DNA from 3 places in the Pseudomonas sp. GW822-FHT02D10 genome. Region 3 is predicted to be linked to each of the others. Evidence: predicted binding sites of a transcription regulator. Region 3 holds the regulator's gene; each other region holds the start of a gene.
The links. The regulator sigma-54, encoded in region 3, starts transcription at its own class of promoters, with help from an activator protein. The targets are predictions, from matches to a motif close to ANTGGCATNNANNTTGCTNT.
Positions count from the first base shown of each region.

Region 1: the regulator sigma-54 is predicted to act here: its motif matches at 1,096-1,115, upstream of AC1RPZ_RS17425 (circularly permuted type 2 ATP-grasp protein).
Region 2: the regulator sigma-54 is predicted to act here: its motif matches at 759-778, upstream of glnK (P-II family nitrogen regulator).

Region 1 covers NZ_JBXAOB010000010.1:73,205-75,471, forward strand. Annotated here, with positions in the region: gene AC1RPZ_RS17410 (START domain-containing protein) at 1-40, shown strand, start outside; gene AC1RPZ_RS17415 (hypothetical protein) at 178-414, shown strand; gene AC1RPZ_RS17420 (ribonuclease E inhibitor RraB) at 626-967, shown strand; gene AC1RPZ_RS17425 (circularly permuted type 2 ATP-grasp protein) at 1,269-2,267, shown strand, end outside.
Region 2 covers NZ_JBXAOB010000002.1:330,508-332,774, forward strand. Annotated here, with positions in the region: gene AC1RPZ_RS04700 (YifB family Mg chelatase-like AAA ATPase) at 1-64, opposite strand, end outside; gene AC1RPZ_RS04705 (accessory factor UbiK family protein) at 309-566, opposite strand; gene glnK (P-II family nitrogen regulator) at 981-1,319, shown strand; gene AC1RPZ_RS04715 (ammonium transporter) at 1,353-2,267, shown strand, end outside.
Region 3 covers NZ_JBXAOB010000004.1:179,852-182,118, forward strand. Annotated here, with positions in the region: gene hpf (ribosome hibernation-promoting factor, HPF/YfiA family) at 1-69, opposite strand, end outside; gene AC1RPZ_RS08715 (RNA polymerase factor sigma-54) at 179-1,672, opposite strand; gene lptB (LPS export ABC transporter ATP-binding protein) at 1,856-2,267, opposite strand, start outside.

The sequences.
Region 1 (2,267 bases), on a different contig from region 3:
CAATACCTTGAAAGCACTGAAAGAACGCGCCGAGAAGTAGTTCCGCGCTCTTTGGAAGGAGGCCGCCAACAGGCGGCCTTTTTCATCTCAAACCATCGGGTTTCGCGGGAACGATTGCCCGGCGCTCGGGGTCGAGATGTTGTAAGCCCATCTATGGGGCTTGTCGAGGAGGCACCGATGCAAAAGTGGGAAGTCACCTTCGTTGATGATCACGGTGTGCAGACCGTGGAGCAATTCGATTGCGAACAAGAACCCACGATGGAGCGGGCCGCGCAATTGATTCGTGCAAAACTTCTCCCTGTCCCGGCCGAGCTCGATCTCAATGATCTGGAGGGGCGAACCGATGATCCGACAGTCAAAAGTCTGAAAGATCAGAACAGCATTGAAATCCTCAGTATCACGTTAATTGCATAACCTCTTGATGCGACTCGCAAGCAGGCCTTGGCAGCAGCTCTGACTTGGGGCTACTCTGCAATCGAGATCAGCGAATGGATCGCTAAGGTCTGGTCTTGTCAGCTACATGCTTGTTTCCCGGCGGCAATCTGATTGCCGTATCGCCCTCACCATTCGGTTGTGGGCGCAGGGAGTACGGAAAGTCTATCCATCAGTTTGAGGAGGACGTTTCATGAGCACAGCCTATCAAGAAGACATCAGCAGCAGTGTGCTGCGCCGCATGAAAGAAGGCGGTTTTGATTTTTCACGGTTCCATCCCATCGAGTTCTACGCCATTTTCCCTGATGAGGAGCGGGCACGCAGGGCGGCAGGGCATTTTCGCGGTGAGTCCTTGAATGCGCAGGTCAGTGTGCGTGATGACGGTGCCTGGCATCTGGAGCTGAGCAAGGTGATGTACGCCACTTACGGCGGCATTGGCGACTTCGAGCAGGACTTTGAGGCGGTGGTCGAGCCTTTGGGTGGGATTATCGAAGGATGGGGCGTCAAGCAGGAGGTACGAGGGCTACTCGCATAACACTATGAACAGCGACAACACTCAGCAACGGCTGACCTCAGGGTTGGCCGTTTTCGTTTTCGGCTATTAAAAAATCAACGGATCGCAACCGTACACAAGCGGTGAAATCAACTCTGGCTATGCTGGTAATAGCCATGAGCATTGCTTTGCAATGAAGCGGGGGCGATCAGGTTGGGGCATTGGCCGCACAGGATTGGTGCGGCGTGTCTTGGGCGATTATCCAACCGATTGATAATAAAGCGTTTATGCCGCTGGCACGGGCCTTGCGAAGCCTAGGTGTCCGGGTGACAAGGAGTACGGCATGATCCGCACCTATTTTGATGAAATGTACGACGCCGGCGGCCTGGTCCGCCCGCATTATCGGGAGTTCGCCCGTTGGTTAGCTGAAACGCCTGACGAGCTTTTGGCACAACGGCGACGCGAGGCCGATCTGTTATTTCATCGTGCCGGGATAACCTTCACGCTCTATGGTGATGAGCAGGGGACAGAGCGCCTGATTCCCTTCGACACCATTCCACGCAGCATCCCCGCCAGTGAATGGCGGATCGTCGAACGCGGCTGTATTCAACGGGTCAAGGCACTGAACATGTTTCTTGCCGACCTGTATCACGAGCAGCGCATCATCAAGGCCGGCATCATCCCGGCCGAGCAAGTGCTGGCCAACGAGCAGTACCAGTTGGCCATGCAAGGGCTGGATTTGCATCGCGATATCTATTCGCACATCTCTGGCGTCGATCTGGTGCGTGATGGCGACGGCACGTACTACGTGCTCGAAGACAATTTACGCACGCCCAGTGGCGTCAGTTACATGCTCGAAGACCGCAAGATGATGATGCGGCTCTTCCCGGAGTTGTTCGCCGCCCAGCGCATCGCGCCCATCGATCATTACCCGAACCTGTTACTCGACACCCTGAAAAGCTCCAGTGCGCTGGACAACCCGAGTGTTGTGGTACTGACCCCCGGGCGCTTCAACAGTGCGTTCTTCGAGCACGCGTTTCTGGCGCGCGAGATGGGCGTGGAACTGGTGGAAGGTGCGGACCTGTTCGTACGCGATGACAAGGTATTCATGCGCACCACCGACGGGCCGAAATCCGTCGACGTGATCTACCGTCGCCTCGACGATGCCTTCCTCGATCCGTTGGCGTTCAACCCGGATTCGATGCTCGGCGTTCCGGGACTGCTGTCGTCCTATCGTTCCGGCAATGTGGTGCTGGCGAATGCCATCGGCACCGGTGTCGCAGACGACAAGTCGGTTTATCCGTTCGTGACCGACATGATTCGTTTCTACCTGGACGAAGAG
Region 2 (2,267 bases), on a different contig from region 3:
CTACGGTGACGGCGGGCGCTTCCACACCGACCTGGGCGCGGCTATGGACGATGGCCAGAGACATGATCATTCCTTGAGCTTGCGAGAACCGCTTCCTGCGGTTTTTTGAAGGGTAGTTGCGGCGTAGTGTTTTAGCGCGCTGGCAGTGGAACCAAACTTTCGCAGGATGTTGCGAGCGTCGGCGGATCCTGAAGTATCAATTCCTTTTAGGCCTGTTCAATAGGCACTCGATTGATTTGAATGCAAAAAAAACCGCCAGTCAGGCGGTTCTCTATGCAAAGAAAATTTAGGCGTGATGAACACAGTTGTTACACCGGTGGATTCAGCCTGGCTTCCAACTCGGCGACTTTCGTCTCAAGACTCTCCAACCGTGCCCGGGTGCGCGCCAGGACGACCATCTGGCTGTCGAATTCTTCCCGGCTCACCAGATCAAGCTTGCTGAAGCCGCTTTGCAGCAGGGCTTTGAACTGGCTTTCGATTTCGCTTTTTGGCAGCGGGGTTTCGCCGCTGAACAGGCGGGAGGCGTGGCCGCTCAGGGCGTCGAGGAAGTCTTTGGGCGCGAGCATGGGAAATGTCCTGGAAACAATGGCCGGCAGTGTATCACGCAGTGTCTATAGTCAATGGCGCGGGCACGGATGCACGCTTTTCGCGCATGTTGTCGGGCGTTGTTGCACCGTTGTTGTGCGTATTGGTGGTGGCGATTGGGCATTGGCGCCCGTGGCATCGACCAAGGGATTGAAATCATTGGTTTTTTACGAGATGGCAAGCTTTCTGCTTAGTCTCTTGTGACCTATGCACTGATGCAGTCGCTGTGACGAATGCAGTGCGGCAGGCGGAGCGGGGAGTTTCGTCAGGAGCGGTTAACTGGCGTCAGTCGGGCGAGTAGGGCCGACGATGCGTTACAAAGCCAGGCACTGCGCTTAGACTTGAGTCGGGTTTGTTTTCCTGGGGCAAGTCCACCAATTCGGGAGAGAGTTTTCATGAAACTAGTCACTGCCATCATCAAGCCGTTCAAGCTGGACGATGTACGCGAGTCGTTGTCCGAGATCGGCGTGCAGGGCATTACCGTCACTGAGGTCAAAGGCTTCGGTCGGCAGAAGGGTCACACCGAGCTGTATCGCGGCGCGGAGTACGTGGTCGATTTTCTGCCCAAGGTGAAGATTGATGTCGCTATTGACGACAAGGATCTTGACCGGGTTATCGAGGCGATAACCAAGGCGGCCAACACCGGCAAGATTGGTGACGGCAAGATCTTCGTAGTCAATCTGGAACAGGCTATTCGCATCCGTACCGGCGAAACCGATACCGACGCAATCTAAGCCACCAAACCCAACGCCCCAGGAGAAAACAATATGACTCTGCGTAAATTCGCAGGACTAGGAGCCCTGTTGTCCATCGTAATGCCCAGCCTGGCCATGGCGGCAGACCCGGTGGCGCCTCCAGTCCTCAACTCCGGCGATACCGCCTGGATGTTGACCTCTACTGCCCTCGTGCTGTTCATGACTATTCCAGGCCTCGCGCTGTTCTACGGCGGCATGGTTCGTTCCAAAAACGTTCTTTCGTTGATGATGCAGTGCTTCGCCATTACCGGCCTGGTCACCATCCTGTGGTTCCTTTATGGCTACAGCATGGCGTTTGACACGACTGGCATGGAAGTAAACGTCGTCAACCTGAATTCCTTTGTCGGCAGCTTCGCCAAGGCTTTCCTCGCCGGCATCACGCCTGCCAGTATTACCGGCCCTACGGCGCTGTTTCCCGAGGCGGTGTTCGTCACCTATCAGATGACTTTCGCCATCATCACCCCGGCGCTGATCGTCGGTGCGTTCGCCGAGCGGATGAAGTTCTCCGCGATGATGGTGTTCATGGGCATCTGGTTCACCCTGGTTTACGCGCCGATCGCGCACATGGTCTGGAGCGGTCCGGGTTCACTGTTGGGCGACTGGGGCGTGCTCGACTTCGCGGGCGGCACCGTGGTCCACATCAACGCCGGTGTCGCCGGTCTGGTGGCGTGCCTGGTACTGGGCAAGCGCAAAGGCTTCCCGACCACGCCGATGGCTCCGCACAACCTCGGTTACACCCTGATGGGCGCCGCGATGTTGTGGGTCGGCTGGTTCGGTTTCAACGCTGGTTCCGCTTCAGCCGCCAACGGCACTGCCGGTATGGCCATGCTGGTGACTCAGATCGCTACCGCCGCAGCGGCCCTGGGCTGGATGTTCGCCGAGTGGCTGACCCACGGCAAACCTAGCGCACTGGGTATCGCTTCGGGT
Region 3 (2,267 bases):
TTTTTCGCCGATGTAGATGCGCAGGGGTTCGGTCACTTCCAGTTGGTGTCCACTGATATTGACTTGCATACAGCTTCTCCTTCGTTGCCAGTGCATAAGGCGGCAGGCTGGTTTGCCTGCCACTAGAGCGTGTCCGAAAAACTTTCGAACACACCCTGGAACGCTATGGCGTAGCCCGTCACATCAACCGCTTGCGTTCGCTCGAAGGCGCGATCCCCAAGGATTCGCGGTACTTGGCGACGGTGCGGCGGGCCACCTGAATGCCTTGTGCCTCCAGTAAACCAGCGATCTTGCTGTCACTCAACGGCTTTTTCTGATTTTCCGCAGCAACCAGTTTTTTGATGATCGCGCGGATCGCTGTGGACGAGCATTCACCGCCTTCAGAGGTGCTGACGTGGCTGGAGAAAAAGTATTTCAGTTCATAGATACCGCGTGGGGTATGCATGAATTTTTGCGTGGTCACCCGTGAAATCGTCGACTCGTGCATGCCGACCGCTTCGGCGATGTCATGCAGGACCAACGGCTTCATGGCTTCATCGCCGTACTCGAGGAAGCCGCGCTGGTGCTCGACGATCTGGGTGGCGACTTTCATCAGGGTTTCGTTGCGGCTTTGCAGGCTCTTGATGAACCAGCGCGCTTCCTGCAACTGATTGCGCATGAAGGTGTTGTCGGCGCTGGTATCGGCGCGACGGACGAATCCGGCGTATTGCGGGTTGACGCGCAGACGCGGAACCGACTCCTGGTTCAGCTCCACCAGCCAGCGTTCGTTGTCTTTGCGCACTATGACGTCAGGCACCACGTATTCGGCTTCGCTGGACTCGATTTGCGAACCCGGACGCGGGTTGAGGCTCTGTACCAGTTCGATGACCTGGCGCAGTTCATCTTCCTTGAGCTTCATGCGGCGCATCAGCTGGCTGTAGTCGCGGCTGCCCAGCAGGTCGATGTAGTCGATGACGAGGCGCTTGGCCTCGGCTAACCAAGGGGTCTTGGCGGGCAGTTGGCGCAGTTGCAGCAACAGGCATTCGCCGAGGTTGCGTGCGCCGATGCCGGCAGGCTCGAATTGCTGGATGCGATGCAGGACGGCTTCGATCTCGTCCAGTTCGATGTCCAGTTCCGGATCGAAGGCTTCGAGGATTTCCTCAAGCGTTTCGTCCAGGTAGCCCTGATTGTTGATGCAGTCGATCAGGGTGACGGCGATCAGCCGATCGGTGTCGGACATCGGCGCCAGGTTCAATTGCCAGAGCAGATGGCTCTGCAGGCTCTCGCCGACGGAGGTGCGAGTGGTGAAGTCCCATTCGTCATCATCGTTGCTCGGCAGGCTGCTGGCGCTGGTCTGGTAAACGTCTTCCCAGGCGGTGTCGACCGGCAGCTCGTTAGGGATGCGCTCGTTCCAGTCGCCTTCCTCGAGGTTATCCACCGTGGGCGCGGTTTCCTGGTAGGAAGGTTCCTGGATATCGCTGTTGGGTTTCTGCTCGATGTTGTCCGCCATCGGGTCGGCGTTATCGAAGTCGTCGCCTTCTTCCTGGCGTTCGAGCATTGGATTGGACTCCAATGCCTCCTGGATTTCCTGTTGCAGGTCCAGGGTCGACAATTGGAGCAGGCGGATGGCCTGTTGCAGCTGCGGTGTCATCGTCAGCTGCTGGCCCATTCTCAAGACTAGCGATGGTTTCATGGCAGGGGCTTAACACCTTAATTCGCCGGCGCACATGCGCCATCCACTACAGGGCGCCGGAGCGCCAAACATAAGCAAATTATATGCCTGAAACTGAAGTGTTTGCCTAGAGCGCTGTAACAATAAAAGCATGCAAAGTTTTATTGAGGCAGTGCCCAGACGACAGGCCAGACACCTCAGTGCTTACAGGCGGAACTCATGGCCCAGATACACTTCCTTGACCAGATCGTTGGCCAGGATGGTTTCAGCGTCGCCTTCGGCGATCAACTGGCCATCGTTGACGATGTAAGCGGTTTCGCAGATGTCCAGGGTTTCGCGGACGTTGTGGTCCGTGATCAGCACGCCGATGCCCTTGGCCTTGAGGTGATGAATGATCTGCTTGATGTCGCCCACTGAAATCGGGTCCACGCCGGCGAACGGTTCGTCGAGCAGGATAAATTTCGGCGCTGTGGCCAGGGCGCGAGCGATTTCCACGCGGCGACGTTCGCCACCGGAAAGGCTCATGCCGAGGTTTTCGCGGATGTGGTTGATGTGGAATTCCTGCAGCAGGCTTTCCAGCTCCTTGCGACGACCGGCCTTGTCGAGTTCCTTGCGG